One region of the Streptomyces sp. NEAU-174 genome, then DNA from elsewhere that is predicted to be linked to it. Evidence: riboswitches for the same ligand, from Rfam matches in the RefSeq annotation. Region 1 holds a riboswitch; each other region holds the start of a gene.
The links. A riboswitch is a leader RNA that binds a small molecule or an ion and turns the genes downstream of it on or off. The one in region 1 is predicted to bind cyclic di-AMP.

Region 1 (4,204 bases):
ACGGCACCCCGGTCAACGCCGCCTCCATGCTGGCCGTGCTCGGCCTGGGCGCGCAGGGCGGCGAGGAGGTCGTCCTCGCTTCCGACGCGGACGACGCCGAGGTGGCGCTCGACCGTCTGGCGAAGCTGGTGGCGGAGGGGCTCGAGGAGCTTCCCGAGACCGTCTGACCCCGGGCGAGCCCTGCCTGGAATTCCCTGGTGATTCCCGGAGTGATTTCAGGGATTCGGCACGGCGGGGCCGCGGTGGCCGTAATGGTCACCGCAGCCCCGCCGTTTTCATGTTTCCGCGTACAGAATTCCCAAGAGTTGTATACGGGAGCTCTGTTAATTCCGGCCGCTCGCCGTGTTGACGGAATGTTTCGAAGTCCTCACCGGAATCGGGCGGCGCAGCCGGTATTCCGACAGCGCGCGCTCGGTGTGCGCGGTGGCGAGCGCCCGCGCGCGGTCGGCGTCGCCGCGCGCCACCGCGTCCACCAGCGCGCCGTGCTCCGCCCAGGACTCCATGGCCCGCGCGGCCGGGTCGGGGCGCACGGCGCCCTCGGGGGGCGCGGGCCGCGGGCCGGGAGCGGCCGCGTACACCCACGCGGTCTTACGGCGCAGCTGGACGAGCAGCGCGGCCAGGCTCGGGCTGCCGGACGCCTGGGCGAGCGTCTCGTGGAACCAGTCGCCCAGCGGCCGCAGTTCGCCGAGCTGACCGCCCTGGGCCCGCTCCCGGCCGAGCCGGACCAGTCCGCGCAGCACCTTCAGATGGGCCTCGGTGCGGCGCTGTGCGGCCCGTGCGGCGCCCAGCGGCTCCAGCAGCGCGCGGATGTCCAGCAGATCGGCCGCCTCGCGCTCGGAGGGCTGGGCGACGCAGGCCCCCGCGTGCCGCCGGGTGGTCACAAAGCCCTCGGACTCCAGGGTGCGCAGGGCCTCGCGGACCGGCACCCGGGAGACGCCGTAGCGCCGGGCGAGCAGTTCCTCGGTGAGGCGGCTGCCGGGCTGATACGCACCGGAGACGATGTCGTCGCGAATCGCCGCGCAGATCGCGTGTGCCGAAATCCGGCGACCGCCCTGGACCGCGTTCGTATCCCCGCTCATTTACGGTCCCGCATTGTCGAACCTCCGCCTTAACGCCCGCGAAACTAACCATGGAACGCGCGTTGACAGACTCTATTCCACGCGGCCGCCATTTCCGATGGCGGGAAGCATTTCATGGATATTTTTTGGTCAGCCGGGCGGTGGCACGCCGAAGGCCCCGTCCGGCGGACGGGGCCTTCTCGGAAGTCTCACGGGGTCTCGGAATCCCGGGATCCCGGGATCGTGGGACCCGCGCGGCGTTCGCGCCGGACGCGCGACGGGTCAGACGTTGACGCCGTGCGTCAGACGTTGACGCCGTGGTTACGCAGGTACGACAGCGGGTCCATGTCCGAGCCGTAGTCCGGGCTGGTGCGGGCCTCGAAGTGCAGATGCGGTCCGGTGACGTTCCCGGTGGCGCCCGACAGGCCGATCTGCTGGCCGGGGGTGACCTTCTGGCCGACCGAGACGCTGATCGACGACAGGTGGCCGTACTGGGTGTACGTGCCGTCGTTCATCTTGATGACGACATTGTTGCCGTAGGAGCCGCCCCAGCCCGCCTCGACGATCTCGCCCATGCCCACGGAGTGCACCGTGGTGCCGGTGGAGGCGTGGAAGTCGATACCGGTGTGGGTGCCGGAGGACCACAGCCCGCTGGACGCCTGGTAGCCGGTGGAGACGTAGGAGCCGCTGATCGGCGACACGAAGGTGTTGAGGCGCTTGCGCTCGGCCTCGCGCGCCGCGCGCTCCTTGGCCTCGCGCTCGGCCTTGGCCTTCTTCGCCGCGGCCTCCGCCTTCCTGGCGGCCTCCTGGCGGGCGATCGCCTCTGCCTTGGCCTTGGCGGCGGCCTGCTCGGCGGCGGTCTCCTGGGACTGCGCCTGGGCCTCGATGTGGTCCGCGATCCCGTCGCCGATCACGATCGCCTGGGTCAGACCGGTCTGCTGGGGATCGGGGGCCCCGTCGGCCGCGAACGCCTGTCCGGTGATCCCGGCGACCACACCCGAGGCGACGGTCGTGATGCCCACGACGTTGGCGCTCGTGCGGATGTTGACCTTGGTGGTGCGGCGGTGCTTCCCGGTGGCAGTGCGGGTGGACGCCATACTGAGGCGCACTCCTTTCCTTCCTTCTCGCCTACCGGGTTAGCTGACGGGTTCGGAGCAGGAAGGTCTCCTACGGACCCCTCCCCCGGCCGGGGAAGGCGCCCGATTCACCCCTGGGGACGTGTTGGGTCCCCGGCTCCCCTGGCTTGCGCCGTACGGGGACTCGGCGATGACTGTCCGGTGCCGCGGGTGCGGCGGGTCGCTGGCGAACAGCCGGACTGACGCTAAACGGGCTCGCTTTCGATCACCAAACGGTTCCGGTTTTTTGTTGCTCTCCCCACAAACCAAACAAGCAGTCAATCCTATAAATCGGGCATGTCGGATGGACTCCGGCGCCCTTCCGGGGCCGGGGTCCCTCCGCCGCCGGCTCATGGACCGGAGGCCCACCGGACCGTCCGCGGGACCGTCAGCGAGTCGGCCGGACCGGTGGTTCAGCGCACGGATCCGGCCAACTCTCCCCGCCTCAGTTGGAGATGACGCTGACCTCGCCGATGCCCAGCGCCCGGACCGGCTCCTCGATCGCCGAGGCGTCCCCGACCAGCACCGTGACCAGCCGGTCCGCCGGGAAGGCGCTCACCACCGCGGCGGTGGCCTCCACCGTGCCGGTCTCCGCCAGCCGGGCGTACAACTGCGCCTGGAAGTCGTCCGGAAGATGCTGCTCGACCTGGTCCGCGAGGGTGTTCGCGACGGACGCCGCCGTCTCGTACTTCAGCGGGGCGACGCCCACCAGGTTCTGCACCGCGACATCGCGCTCGTCGTCGGTCAGCCCCTGCTCCTTCAGCGTGCGCAGCACCTTCCAGAGGTCGTCCAGCGCGGGGCCGGTGACCTCGGTGGCCACCGAGCCGCTGATCGCCAGCATCGAGGCGCCCGAGGAGCCGCCCGTGGGCGACGGGGGCCCGGAGCGCAGCACCTGGCCGAAGGCGCGCACCCCGTAGGTGTAGCCCTTCTCCTCGCGCAGCACGCGGTCGAGGCGGGAGGTGAGGGTGCCGCCCAGGCAGTACGTGCCGAGCACCTGCGCGGGCCAGACCCGGTCGTGGCGGTCGGCGCCCACGCGCCCGATGAGCAGCTGGGTCTGCACCGCGCCCGGCCGGTCGACGATCACCACACGGCCGGTGTCGTCCGCGACGATCGGCGGAGCCGTGCGCGGCGCGCCCGCCCCGCCCGTCCAGGCGCCGAGGGTGTCCGCGAGCGCCCGGTCCAGGTCGACGCCGCCGAGGTCGCCCACGATGACGGCGGTGGCGGTGGAGGGGCGGATATGTGCCTCGTAGAAGGCCCGCACGGCCGCGGCGTCGATGCCCTCGATGGTCTCCTGGGTGCCCTGGCGCGGCCGGGACATCCGCGACTCGGCCGGGAAGAGCTCCGCGGAGAGGGCCATCGAGGCGCGGCGGGCCGGGTTGGCCAGCTCATGGGGGATCTCGTCCAGCCGGTTGCGCACCAGCCGCTCGACCTCGCCGTCCGGGAAGGCGGGGGCGCGCAGCGCGTCGGCCACCAGACCGAGCGCCTTGGGCAGCCGGGAGACCGGGACCTCCAGGGAGACGCGGACGCCGGCGTGGTCGGCGTGGGCGTCCAGCGTGGCGCCGCAGCGCTCGAGCTCGGCGGCGAACTCCTCGGCGTCGTGCTTGTCGGTGCCCTCCGACAGGGCGCGCGCCATGATCGTGGCGACGCCTTCGAGCCCGGCCGGCTCGGCGTCCAGCGGCGCCTCCAGGTTGATCTCCACGGCGACGACCTGCTGGCCGGGGCGGTGGCAGCGCAGCACGGTGAGGCCGTTGGGCAGCTCACCGCGCTCGGGGGCGGGGAACGCCCACGGCCTGGGGGCGCCGCCCTTGGGCTGCGGGTGGAAGGTCATGGTCGCGGTGACGGCGTCGCTCACTGGGCCGCCTCCCCTTCTGCGTCGGTCTCGGCGGCTTCGGCGGTGTCGGCTGCGTCCTCGGCGCCCTGGACGGGCTCGTAGACCAGCACGGCGCGGTTGTCGGGGCGCAGCCGCGCCGCGGCCACGGCCCGCACCTCCTCGGGGCTGATGTCGAGCACCCGCTCCACGGCGGTCAGCGC
Region 2 (4,204 bases), on a different contig from region 1:
CATCTTCATCGCCGTGCTGTGGACCTGACGAACGAATGTTCTGGGGGTAATCCCACGACAACGCGACACGATCCCGAGGCAACCGTTTGCACTCGCGAGCTGTCTTAGTAAAGAGCGAGGCAGTCGAGAGGAGTGGCCAATGGGGGTATTGGGGGCAGTCAGAAGTCATGGGCGGCGCGTGGGCGTCGCGCTGGGGCTGGCGGGGATGGTGGTGCCGCTCGCGGTGGCCGTCGCCGGTCCGGCGCAGGCTCAGGCGCGGCCGCTGGGCCGGTCGGCCGGCACGGTGACACCGGTGAGCATGGCCGCGTCGTCGTGCACGACCACCGCGGGGCCGTATCAGCGGCAGGCCGAGCGCTTCCTGGGCCGTCCGGTGGACGGGCGGCAGTCGCGAGCGGACTGTCTCGCGATCCAGAAGTTCCAGATCGACCACGGCATCAGTCCGACGATCGGCTACGCGGGCCCGATCACCTCGGGTGTGATGAACCTCATCAGCGCCCAGAAGGCCGCCGGGCACAACCCGAACGCGGCGCGGAAGTGCCCGACCAACAAGGGCCGGATCGCCTGCGTCGACCTCACCCGCCAGCTGAGCTGGGTCCAGGACGGCTCCCGGCTGGTCTACGGACCGGTGCCGGTGCGGTCCGGGCGGGACGGCTTCGAGACCCGCACCGGGCTGAAGAGGGTCTACTGGCGGAACATCAACCACTGGTCGACGCTCTACAAGGTCGCCATGCCCTACAGCCAGTTCTTCGACGGCGGCCAGGCGTTTCATTCGATCGACGGCAGCGTATGGTCGCCGCCCGGCTCCCACGGCTGCGTCAACATGCGTAAGGGCGACGCCAAGAAGTACTGGAGCCTGCTGAAGAACGGCGACGACGTGTACGTCTACGGGCGCAAGCCCGGCACCTGAGGCGCTGGCGGCGCCGCTGAAGCGCTGACGGCGCCGCCGAGCCGATGACGATGCCGCTGCCCGGGGTCCCGGCCCCGGGCAGCGGCATCGTCGGGATCAGGGGGCCTACGAGGGCCGTACGCTCCCGTAGATCGGCATCTCCGTGATCGGCGCCTTCTTCACCACATCGCCCGGCTTCGGCGCGTGGATCATCATCCCGTCGCCGATGTAGAGGCCGACATGGCTGATGTCGTCGTAGAAGAAGACGAGATCGCCCGGCTGGAGCTGCGACGTCGAGACCCGCGTACCGGCCTTCACCTGGTCCCAGGTGGTGCGCGGCAGCGAGATCCCGGCCGACTTCCAGGCCGCCTGCGTCAGCCCCGAGCAGTCGAAGGAGCTGGGCCCGGTGGCGCCCCAGACGTACGGCTTGCCGAGCTGCGCCTTGGCGAAGGCAATGGCCTGGGCCGCCTTGGAGCTGCCTGCCGGGGCCGAGGGGGTGGAGGGCGCCGTCGAACCGGAGCCACCCGCGTTCTGCTGCTCCTGCTCCTGCTGCTTCTTGCGCGCGGCCGCCTCCTGCCGCTGCTTCTCGGCCAGCTCGGCGGCCTTACGGCGGGCCTCCTCCGCCTTCTTCTTCTCGATCGCCGCCAGCCGCGCCTTCTCCTTGGCGGTCAGATTCGCCAGCAGCCGCCGCGCCTCGGTCAGCTTGTCCTGGACGGTCTTCTTCTGGACCTTCAGCTGCTTCTGGGACGCGGTCAGCGAGGCGAGGCTCTCGCTGGCCTTGCCGCGCTCCTTGGCGGCCTTCACCCGCTGCTTCTGGAAGTCGTCGACGGCCTGCTTCTGCCGGCCGGTCATCCGGTCCATCAGATGCGACTGGTCGAAGACGTCCTGCGGATCGTTGGAGAACAGCAGGGTCGCGGCGGAGCGGGCCATTCCGCCGTCGCGGTACTGGGCGGCGGCGTAGTTGCCGAGCATGCGCCGCGCCTCGTTGAGCTTCTCGGTGCGCTGGGCGACGGAGTCCAGCAGCTTGTCGACCTTGGCCCGCTGCTGGTCGGTGCGCTCCTTGGCGGCGTTGTAGCGCTGGGTGGCGGTCTCCGCCTGGTGGTACAGGGTGTCGACCTTCTCCTTCACCTGCTCGATCGACTGGGCGGCCGGCTTGGGGTCGGTGGGCGCGGCGTTGGCCGACTGGGAGAGGAGGGTGACGGATGCGAGGGCGGCCGTGGTGAACCCGACGGCCGTACGGCGGCTGTGACCGGTGAGCGGGGCGGGTATTCGGCTCCGCGGCTTGCGGTGCGACGCCAAGGGAGGCGACTCCTTCCGTGGACCGCCTACCGGGTTAGCTGTCGGGTTCGGGCGGTACGGAAGGCTGCCCTACGGCCGTGTCCGGGCGGCACTGTCCGTGCCGCACCGTTTCGGGCCGATTCACCCCGGTGTTGCGTTGTTGGGTCCCCGGCTCCGGGCGCCTCACGGCGTACCGGACTCGGCGGAGGCAGCCCGTGCCGACGTGGTTCGCCGACGGATCTTCCGGGCCGCCTGACGCAGGACGGTAGCCAACACGTGGGGCTCCTGTGAAGACTGGTGACCGTTTTGCCCGAAACCGTTTCGTGATGTTCGGACGTCGGCTGTCAGTGGGGCGGCCTAGACTCGGGGAGCGATGAGCAGCCTCTTTGACGACAGCTTCCTGGCGGACCTCGGGCCTCCTTCGGACGAGGAGCGGCCACCGCCGCCCGAGGAATCGGCACACCCTGGTCACGGCGGTGCCGAGGACGTGCCGCATCACCTCTTCAGCGGCGATTTCGACGCGCCCGTGCCCCGGGAGGCCCACTACCGGGACGGCGCGGCCCGGCCCGTCGTGGACCCGTCCGCCCTGCTCGAGGGGTTGAACGAGCAGCAGCGGGCCGCCGTGGAGCACACCGGCTCGCCGCTGCTGATCGTCGCGGGCGCCGGCTCCGGCAAGACCCGGGTGCTCACCCACCGCATCGCCTATCTGCTCGGCGCCCGCTCCACCCACCCCGGCCAGATCCTCGCCATCACCTTCACCAACAAGGCGGCGGGCGAGATGAAGGAGCGCGTCGAGGAGCTCGTCGGCCCCCGGGCCAACGCCATGTGGGTGTCCACCTTCCACAGCGCCTGTGTCCGCATCCTGCGCCGGGAGTCGAAGAAGCTGGGCTTCACCTCGTCGTTCTCGATCTACGACGCGGCCGACTCCAAGCGACTGATGGCGCTGGTCTGCCGGGATCTGGATCTCGACCCCAAGCGGTTCCCGCCGAAGTCCTTCAGCGCCAAGATCTCCAACCTCAAGAACGAGCTGATCGACGAGGAGACCTTCGCCGGGCAGGCGGCAGACGGTTTTGAGAAGACGCTGGCCGAGGCGTATGTGATGTACCAGGCGCGGCTGCGCGAGGCCAACGCGCTGGACTTCGACGACATCATCATGACCACGGTCAATCTGCTCCAGGCGTTCCCGGACGTCGCCGAGCACTACCGCCGCCGCTTCCGGCACGTCCTGGTGGACGAGTACCAGGACACCAACCACGCGCAGTACACACTCGTGCGCGAGCTGGTGGGCACCGACACCGAGGAGACCACGGCCGCCGAGCTGTGCGTGGTGGGCGACGCCGACCAGTCGATCTACGCCTTCCGGGGCGCCACGATCCGTAACATCCTCCAGTTCGAGGAGGACTACCCCACCGCGCGGACGATCCTCCTCGAGCAGAACTACCGCTCCACCCAGACCATCCTGAGCGCGGCCAACGCGGTCATCGAGCGCAATGAGAACCGCCGCCCGAAGAACCTGTGGACGGACGCCGGCGCCGGGACCGAGATCACCGGCTATGTGGCCGACACCGAGCACGACGAGGCCCAGTTCGTCGCCGACGAGATCGACCGGCTGACCGACGCGGGCGACGCCAAGGCCGGGGACGTGGCGGTCTTCTACCGCACCAACGCCCAGTCCCGTGTCTTCGAAGAGGTCTTCATCCGCGTCGGGCTGCCGTACAAGGTCGTCGGCGGCGTGCGCTTCTACGAGCGCAAGGAGGTCCGGGACGTCCTCGCCTATCTGCGGGTGCTGGCCAACCCCGAGGACTCCGTCCCGCTGCGCCGGATCCTGAACGTGCCCAAGCGCGGCATCGGCGAGCGCGCGGAAGCCATGATCGACGCGCTGTCGCTGCGCGAGAAGATCACCTTCCCGCAGGCGCTGCGCCGGGTCGACGAGGCGTACGGCATGGCGGCCCGCTCGGCCAACGCCGTCAAGCGGTTCAACACGCTCATGGAGGAGCTGCACACCATCGTGGAGTCCGGGGCGGGCCCGGCCACCGTCCT
Region 3 (4,204 bases), on a different contig from region 1:
GTCGTAGCTGCGGTCCACCCACACCAGGTCACCCGGGGAGCCGAAGATCCTGCCCCATGCGCATGTCCCGTTGTACCGCAGCTCGATGCCGCGGGAGTGGGTCGAGGCGGACGCGACCGTCCTGGCGTTGTTGGTGTTGCAGCCTTCGGCGGCCTGAGCCGGAGCCGCAGTCACCGCGGTGAGCATGGCTCCGGTGAGCCCTGCTGCGGCGATGGTCCCGAGGAGGGCGTTGCGCGTACCCATGTCTGGTGTCCTTCCGGTTGTGTGAATCGCTCGTTCGGCGACGTTCGGGGTATATCGCGAGCCGGTTGGGACCGGTCCCAACCGGTACGGCCAGATATGGCCTGAAGTAGCAGTTGACGTCTCTCCTTGCGTTCGTCTACGACCGCCGGACGGGGCGCACGGGGAGGTTCGTCGAATCCAAGCCCTCCGGCTCTGGGAACGCGGCCGTCCCCGCGGACAGCTGAGGGTGTGACCACAGACAGGGACATGAGCCGGGAGTCGGGCACCGGAGCGTGCGGAGGGAAGGGCCCGCCACCACCGCCGTGGGAGCCGCCCCCGGAGACCCGGCCGGGTCCCTCACTCCAGCGGCCCGGCCATCCGTTGCACGCCTGCCGCCTGGGCGGTCTTCCGGGCCGCCGTTACCGAGGAGGGGTGGATCGACTGGCCAACCAGGCCGCGACGGCCTCGGCGATGGGCTGGCCGGTCTCCAGCTCGATGAAGCCGAACTGCCCGCCCTGGTTGCACTCGAGGAACCACCAGGTGCCGTCACCGTCCTCGGCGAAATCGAAAGCGCCGTAGGCGAGTTGGGCGAGAGACACGTAGGCACGGACGGCCCCCGCGATGCGGTCAGGTATGCGGGCCGGGGACCAGAGGGCGCCGTTGTCGGTGAAGCGCCCGTCCACCTCCTTGGGGTCGGACAACTTCCGGGCGGCGAACAACTCGTCTCCGACACAGGTCAGCCGGATGTCCGCACGCTTGGGTACGCGCTGTTGAAGAAGGGTGGGGCCGGCTGTCACCCCTGCGAAGTCGGCATCCGGCTCGACACGACTGGTGGGAAGTGCCATCGGTGGGTCACTGGGGTGTGCTCCCGAAATCGACTTCACGACGAGATCCCGGTACCGGGCGGCGAAGTCGCGTGCGATCTGCGGGAAGCTGGTGATCAGCGTGGGGGGCACCGCGAAGCCGCTGTGGTGGGCGACACGCAGCTGCCAGGGTTTGCGGCGGGCCTGCTGGGCCGCGACCGGGTGATTCATCCAGCGCGTGCCCGTTGCGTGCAGAGTTCCGTACAGGGCGTGTTCGGACTCGGCCGTGAGCCATTCGGCCTGATGGGTGGCTTGCGCGGCCGGGCGACCGGGTCTGCGTACCCATATAGAGCGCGGTCCGGTCATGCTCACCACCCGGTCACCGGTCGACAGGTGACCGTGGAAGTCGCCCTGGACGTACTCCGCTGACAGGCTGACCCGGCCGGGGAGGTCGGCAGGGTCCAGGCGTACGACCGGGACGCCCCGGTCGTCCAGGGCCGACACCACCATGTCCGCGGTCACGTCCTCGGCACAGGTCAGTATGAGGACCGTCATGGGACCCGTCAGTCGTCGAAGTGGGTTTTGGAACCTGCCGTGGAGCAGGTGGTGCTCGCGGCCAGCAGCAAGGCGCGGTCGCTGGTGGCCGGGCGGCCGTCGGGCAGGACGTTCCACTGCCGTCTGGGGTCATAGGCGTAAGGGATCACGATGGGCGGGGGCGCGGCAGGGCGGGCGTAGTCCAACGCGAAGGGTTTCAACATGTCTCCTCCTGTTTGACGGAAGGCACGGCGGGTTCCGAGCTGGCTGAGCGGCAGACGGCCGCACTGGCTTCCGAGCCCGCCAAGCCGGCAGCGACCCCGCCCCGTCAAACGCGCACACCGAGGAGGCAGGGCTCAGCACCGGCCGCGTGCTCGTACGTGGATGAGTGACCCCGGTATACGGCTGAGGTCACACCAGTCGGCGGCCTTCTTCACTCACTGCGTGGAGAAACCGGAAACGCGAGGGGTGCGCCGACAGGGGAGGCGCGGCCGAGGAGGCGCTGGGCGGCGCTTTGAGGGCATGGGGAGCGGTGTTGTCCGACGACAGACATCAGGGTGGCTCCGTACTCCGGAACGCCTGCGAGGTGAGCTGTCGGGTTCGGGTTGGAGATTCACCCGGCCGTGTGCTTCCACGGCTTCACCCCTAGCCGTCCGGTACGTGTTGTCCGCACGGCGCAAGTGGGTCCCCCACTCCTGCCCGACGGTGTGATGACGTGCTGCCGCGGCGCCGGTGGGCAGGATTCGGCGGCCCGGCAACGTGGTGTTCGCTTCTCGAACGCCGAGCACGCTAGAGGGACCTCGGTTCGAACACAAGGTCTTCACAAGTGGGCATGAGCGAACTCGCTCCTGGCGCGGTCACGTTCGGGATGGATAAGTGTGACATGCCTGACAACAGGGGCGCGGATGTGTGTGTTGTGTGTCGGCAATCACGTTCCGCCCGGCGTGTGCCCCGCCGAGCGGGGAGCTCAGACCTCCTCGCGCATCAGCCGCAGGTACACCACCGAGAACAACGCACCCACCAGCAGCAACAGCAGGGCCACCGCCGTGCCGTAGCCGATGAGGGACTTGTTGAACGCCTGGTCGTACATGAAGACCGGGAGGGTCTGGCTGCGGTTTCCCGGGCCGCCTCGGGTCATGGCCCAGATGAGGCCGAACACCGACAGCGTCTGGAGGGTGTTCAGCATCAGATTGGTGCCGATGGAGCGGCGGATCATCGGCAGGGTGATGTGCCAGAAGCGGCCGAGGCCGCCGGCGCCGTCGACCTCCGCGGCCTCGGTGATCTCCTTGGGGATCTCCGACAGCGCGGCGGAGTAGACGAGCATCGAGAAGGCCGTGCCGCGCCAGACGTTGGCGAAGGAGACGGCGAGGATGGGCAGGGTGTAGAGCCAGTTCTGGGACGGCAGGCCCAGCCAGTCCAGCAGCGCGTTGAGCGTGCCCTCGCGGCGGAAGAACGCGTACAGCAGGAAGCCCGCCACGATCTCGGGGACGACCCAGGCCGCGATGACGATCGAGCCGGTGAGCGTGCGCACCGGCCGGGAGGCGCGCTGCATCAGGGCGGCCAGGGCTAGGCCGAGGGTGTTCTGGCCGACGAGGGAGGAGAGCAGGGTGAAGACGAGGGTGAGGACGACCGCGTTACGGAAGTCGTCGTCCCCGAAGGCGCGCTGGAAGTTGTCCAGGCCCACGAAGTCCGTGGAGGACGCGCCCGTGAGCTGCATGTTCGTGAAGGCGATATAGACGCAGTAGGCGATCGGGCCACCGAGGAAGAGCAGCAGCATGACGGTGGCGGGGGCGAGCGGGAGCCAGCGCAGGGGGCGGCCGCGACGGGGGCCCGGCCGGGCCGGGGTCTCCGTCGGGGCCGCCGCCACCTTGGTCGCGGTTGCCATCGGGGGGCGGCCCTCAGCCCTGGCCGCCCGCCGCCACCGTGGCGCCGTCGGCGATGGACTTCAGCTGGTCGTCGTAGGACTTCGCGGCCTTCTCCGGTGAGGAGTCACCCGTGGTCGCCGCCTCCATCGCCTCGCCGATCGCCGTGGAGACCTGCGGATAGACGGGGGTGGTGGGCCGGTAGTGGGTGTTCTTCACCAGGCCCGTGAAGAAGGTGATCCCGGGCATGGACGAGGTGTACTTCGGGTCCTGCGCGACGTCCTTGCGGACCGCGATCTGCGCGTCGACGATGTCCCAGGTGACCGCGTTGTCCTTGGTCTGGAGCTGCTGGATGAACTTCCAGGCCAGATCGGGGTTCTTGGACTTCGCGGTGATCGCCCACGTCCAGCCGCCGGACATGCTGACCTTGCCGGGCGCCTGGCCGTGCTGCGTGGGCATCGGGGCCTGGCCGAGGGTCTTGGACCACTCGGGCCACGGCTTGCCGCCGGTCTTCAGCCAGTTCTGGCCGAGCCAGGAGCCGTCGAGGGCGATGGCCAGCTCGCCCTTGGGCAGCCATTCGCTGTAGACGGTGGTGCCGACGTTGGGGTCGAGGGCGTCGGAGATGTCCGGGCCCAGCTTCTCGGAGTAGACGGTCTTGAGGAAGCCGAGGGCGTCGGTGAACCCCTTGCCGCCGGTGACCCACTTCTTGGCGCCGGGGTCGTAGAGTGGGTTCCCGCCCGCCTCGCCCGTGCCGTACAGCAGCATCTCGAAGCCCTGCATCAC
Region 4 (4,204 bases), on a different contig from region 1:
TGGTGTACCAGGGGCGGCCGGCCGCGCCCTGGTCGGTGGAGTGCTCGGTGGAGCCGGCGCCGTCCACCACGGAGTAGCCGGTCTCCCCCGGCATCAGGAAGTGCAGCCGCTCCCGGGCCTGCTGCTCGGTGTAGGCGGGGTCGCGCAGCCGGGCCTTCCGCTCCCGCAGCTTCTTCACGTCCTCGCGGGCCCGCTGGGCCTCGTGCCGCTGCTCGGCGATGTCGGAGCGCTGGGAGATGTACTGCCGCATCGGATAGGCGAGCGCCACGACGAGGGAGCAGACGACCAGCGCGAGCAGGGCGGCCCGGCCGGTCAGCCGGCCGCGGCGGCGCTTGGTGCGCACGCGGTAGACCCGGGCGGCGGCGTGCTCGCCGAGCGCCTTGAGCCTGGTCGCGGTGGAGAACCGTTCCCGATCCGCCGGCACGTCGCCTCCCCGGTGATGACTTCGCTTGGGTAACGCCGTCGAGCGACGCCGTCCCCGGCCACGGTACGGGACCACGGCCGGGGACGGGCGTCAGACGTGTCCGCTCAGCCCTTGAAGCGCGGGAAGGCGGAACGGCCCGCGTACACCGCGGCGTCGTCGAGGATCTCCTCGATGCGCAGCAGCTGGTTGTACTTGGCCACCCGCTCGGAGCGGGCCGGGGCACCGGTCTTGATCTGGCCGCAGTTGGTGGCGACGGCCAGGTCGGCGATGGTGACGTCCTCGGTCTCACCGGAGCGGTGCGACATCATGCACTTGTAGCCGTTGCGCTGGGCCAGCTCGACCGCGTCGAGGGTCTCGGTCAGCGAGCCGATCTGGTTGACCTTGACCAGCAGGGCGTTCGCGGTGTCGCTGTCGATACCGCGGGACAGCCGCTCGGGGTTGGTGACGAAGAGGTCGTCGCCGACCAGCTGGACCTTGTCGCCGAGCTGCTCGGTGATGGTCTTCCAGCCGTCCCAGTCCTCCTCGTTCAGCGGGTCCTCGATGGAGACCAGCGGGTACGCGGCGACCAGCTCGGCGTAGTACGAGGTCATCTCGGCGGCGGAGCGGGACTGGCCCTCGAACTGGTACGCGCCGTCCTTGTAGAACTCGGAGGCGGCGACGTCCAGCGCGAGCGCGATGTCCTGGCCCGGCTGGTAGCCGGCCTTCTTGACCGCCTCGAGGATCAGGTCGAGGGCCTCGCGGTTGGAGCCGAGGTTCGGCGCGAAGCCGCCCTCGTCGCCGAGGCCGGTGGACAGACCGCGCTCCTTCAGCACCGACTTCAGGGTGTGGTAGACCTCGGCCCCCCAGCGCAGGGCCTCGGAGAAGGACTCCGCGCCCACGGGGGCGATCATGAACTCCTGGATGTCCACATTGGAGTCGGCGTGCGACCCGCCGTTGAGGATGTTCATCATCGGCACCGGCAGCAGATGGGCGTTCGGGCCGCCGAGGTAGCGGAAGAGGGGGAGGTCGGACGCCTCGGAGGCGGCGTGCGCGACGGCGAGGGAGACGCCGAGGATCGCGTTGGCACCGAGCGAGGACTTGTCCGGGGTGGCGTCCAGGTCGAACATCGCCTGGTCGATCAGCCGCTGCTCGGTGGCGTCATAGCCGACCAGCTCGGGGCCGATCTGCTCGATCACGGCGAGGACGGCCTTCTCCACGCCCTTGCCGCTGTAGCGGTTCTTGTCGCCGTCACGGAGCTCGAGGGCCTCGAAGGCGCCGGTGGAGGCGCCGGACGGCACGGCGGCACGGCCGGTGCTGCCGTCGTCGAGGCCGACCTCGACCTCGACCGTGGGGTTGCCTCGCGAGTCGAGGATCTCGCGAGCTACGACGACGTCGATGGACGGCACGAGGTTCTCCTTCGTATGGGTCTGCGGTAGCAGCACGAGCCTAACGGGCCGGGAGGGCTGCGCCCCGCGTTCGCCCGCCCCACGAGACAGGGGCACGACACAAAACGCCGGATTCCGGATCAAAATCCAGAATTCCCGCGCATTGGGAAAGCCCCGGCCGGGCGCGCCATAGGGGCGGCACGCCCGGCCGGGGCCCGTCATGACCGTGGCTCAGCGGAGGTGCAGCTGCTGGCCCGGGAAGATCAGGTCGGCCTGCTCCACGATGTCCTTGTTCAGCTCGAAGAGCTTCTTCCAGCCGCCCTTGACGTCGTGAACCTTGGCGATCTTGCCGAGGGTGTCGCCGGACTTGACCTTGTACTCGCCGTCACCCTTCTTGATCGGGCCACGAGTCTGCTGCCGCGCGGCGTGCTCGGGCGCGGTGCGCGGCTGGGCCTTCGGCTGCGCCGGCTGGGCGGCCGGGGCGGACTTGGTGGTCGCCGAGGGCTGGTCCTGCGAGCCGGAGGGCGCGGACGGGGCGGAGGGGCTGCCGCCGGAGGTCAGACCCTTGCCGCAGACCGGCCAGGCGCCCTTGCCCTGGCTGCCCAGGACCTTCTCGGCGATCTGGATCTGCTGGGCCTTGCTGGCCTTGTCCGCGGTGGAGGCGTAGGCCGTGCCGCCGTAGGCGGCCCAGGTGGAGCTCGAGAACTGCAAGCCGCCGAAGTAGCCGTTGCCGGTGTTGATCGACCAGTTGCCACCGGACTCGCACTGCGCGACCTGGTCCCACTGCGAGGTGGTGGCCGCGGAGGCGGAGGTCGCCCCGATGAGCGGTGCCGCCACGGCGGCACCGGCGAGACCGGTGAGCGCGGCGATACGGGTGGCCTTGGAGGGGCGGCGGTGCTTCCCGTTGGACTTGAGCATTTTGGTTCGTTTCCTCACCGACGCCTACGAGGTGAGCTGTCGGGTTCGGACGTGAGTTGCCCGGCCGGTCGCGATGGTCGCTCCCGGCTTCACCCCTAGCCGACAAGCCCGTATCCACAGGCCACTCGGCACCTACCTTGGGTCCCCCGCTCCTGCCTTCGGCGCTGACGCGTCGGCTTCCCCCCGACCGCCGGCAGGATTCGGCGTGACGATCGACGGTGCCCGCGGTGGCGAGCGGAAAGACGTTAAACACACCTGCCAAGAACGTTCAAACACCCCAAGGGCAGTGAATGGGGCTGTAATTGATCTCACCCGGCCCACATCGGCGCAGGTGGGGCCGGGTGAGGAGGGATCGGACACGAGGTGCGCCCCGGAAAATGTGACGAGATGTATGTCTCACCGGGTCCAGATCGGGCAATTCCCCCCGAATCACTGCTCCCTGATGGTGAGGTCAAGTCGCTGACCAGGGATGATCAGATCGGGGTCGGTTCCGATGAGGTCCTCGTTGGACTCGTAGAGCCCTTCCCAACCCCGGGACACATTCTGGTGCTCGGCGATCCCTGACAGGTTGTCACCGGGGCGAACAGTGTAATCGTCGTCCGTGGAGCCCGCGTCGCGGTCCGAAGCGCCGCGCGAGGCATGGCGCCCGGAGGGCCGTGCGCTCCCCGCGTCGCCGTCGTCGGCCCCCTCCCCGGCGTCCGGGGAGCCGCGGTGGCGGCCGGAGGGCGACGGGTCGGCCGAGGGGGTCCTGGAGTCGTCCGACGCCGAGGGGCGGTCCGAGCCCGAGGGGCCGTCCGCCTCCGAATCGTGCGCATCCGAATCGTCCGCCGCCGGGTCGTCCGAGGCGGAGCCGTCCAACCCGTCGGGGGACTTGGAGGTGTGGGGCGCCTCCGTACCCTCGGCCGACCCGGACGCGTCCGGCGCGTCCGGCCCGTCGGCGCCGTCGGACGTCCCCGAACGGTCGGCGTCCGAGGAGGAGCCGTCCCGCCCCCGGTCCCCCGGGTCGTCATCGCCGCGGCCCGTCCCCGGGTCCGAGGTGGCCGTGCTGCCGGGGTCCACATCGGGGGCGCCACCGCCGTCGGTGAGCCCGGCGCCCAGCGCACAGCTCGGCCAGGCGTCGGGGCCGCGGTCGCCCAGGATCGCCTCGGCGACGGATATCTGCTGGGAGCGGCTGGCCAGGTCGGGGCGCGGGGCGTACTCCGTGCCGCCGTACTTCTTCCACATGTCGAGGGTCAGCTGGAGCCCGCCGTAGAAGCCGTTGCCCTCGTTGGCGCTCCACATACCGCCGCTCTCGCACTCGGCGACGTGATCCCAGGTGGCGGTCTGGGCGGCCTGTGCGCCGGCCGCCCCGAAGAGGGGTATGGCGAGGCCCGCTCCCGTGACCCCCGCCGCGACGATGATGGCCGGGGCCTGACGGGGGCGACGGTGTCGACCATTACCGGAACGCATGCGATTGACCTCTCCTATGGCGCTATGGCCCTATGGCGACAAGGTTTGC

Region 2: another riboswitch for cyclic di-AMP. It lies ahead of ACT2CW_RS00610 (C40 family peptidase); the one in region 1 lies ahead of ACT2CW_RS33740 (M23 family metallopeptidase).
Region 3: another riboswitch for cyclic di-AMP. It lies ahead of tgmA (putative ATP-grasp-modified RiPP); the one in region 1 lies ahead of ACT2CW_RS33740 (M23 family metallopeptidase).
Region 4: another riboswitch for cyclic di-AMP. It lies ahead of ACT2CW_RS44745 (LysM peptidoglycan-binding domain-containing protein); the one in region 1 lies ahead of ACT2CW_RS33740 (M23 family metallopeptidase).

What each region holds. Positions count from the first base shown of each region.
Region 1 is NZ_JBQTCE010000013.1:270,907-275,110, forward strand. Features, by position in the region: gene ACT2CW_RS33730 (HPr family phosphocarrier protein) at 1-167, shown strand, start outside; gene ACT2CW_RS33735 (GntR family transcriptional regulator) at 324-1,079, opposite strand; gene ACT2CW_RS33740 (M23 family metallopeptidase) at 1,361-2,155, opposite strand; cyclic di-AMP (ydaO/yuaA leader) riboswitch at 2,170-2,334, opposite strand; gene ACT2CW_RS33745 (M16 family metallopeptidase) at 2,619-4,001, opposite strand; gene ACT2CW_RS33750 (M16 family metallopeptidase) at 4,022-4,204, opposite strand, start outside.
Region 2 is NZ_JBQTCE010000001.1:140,385-144,588, reverse strand. Features, by position in the region: gene ACT2CW_RS00620 (hypothetical protein) at 1-28, shown strand, start outside; gene ACT2CW_RS00615 (L,D-transpeptidase) at 149-907, shown strand; gene ACT2CW_RS00610 (C40 family peptidase) at 1,013-2,185, opposite strand; cyclic di-AMP (ydaO/yuaA leader) riboswitch at 2,194-2,379, opposite strand; gene pcrA (DNA helicase PcrA) at 2,538-4,204, shown strand, end outside.
Region 3 is NZ_JBQTCE010000003.1:302,099-306,302, reverse strand. Features, by position in the region: gene ACT2CW_RS10690 (glycosyl hydrolase) at 1-243, opposite strand, end outside; gene tgmB (ATP-grasp ribosomal peptide maturase) at 642-1,580, opposite strand; gene tgmA (putative ATP-grasp-modified RiPP) at 1,589-1,780, opposite strand; cyclic di-AMP (ydaO/yuaA leader) riboswitch at 2,121-2,277, opposite strand; gene ACT2CW_RS10675 (carbohydrate ABC transporter permease) at 2,527-3,444, opposite strand; gene ACT2CW_RS10670 (ABC transporter substrate-binding protein) at 3,458-4,204, opposite strand, start outside.
Region 4 is NZ_JBQTCE010000024.1:95,498-99,701, forward strand. Features, by position in the region: gene ACT2CW_RS44735 (FtsB family cell division protein) at 1-424, opposite strand, end outside; gene eno (phosphopyruvate hydratase) at 529-1,809, opposite strand; gene ACT2CW_RS44745 (LysM peptidoglycan-binding domain-containing protein) at 2,020-2,706, opposite strand; cyclic di-AMP (ydaO/yuaA leader) riboswitch at 2,713-2,880, opposite strand; gene ACT2CW_RS44750 (transglycosylase family protein) at 3,136-4,155, opposite strand.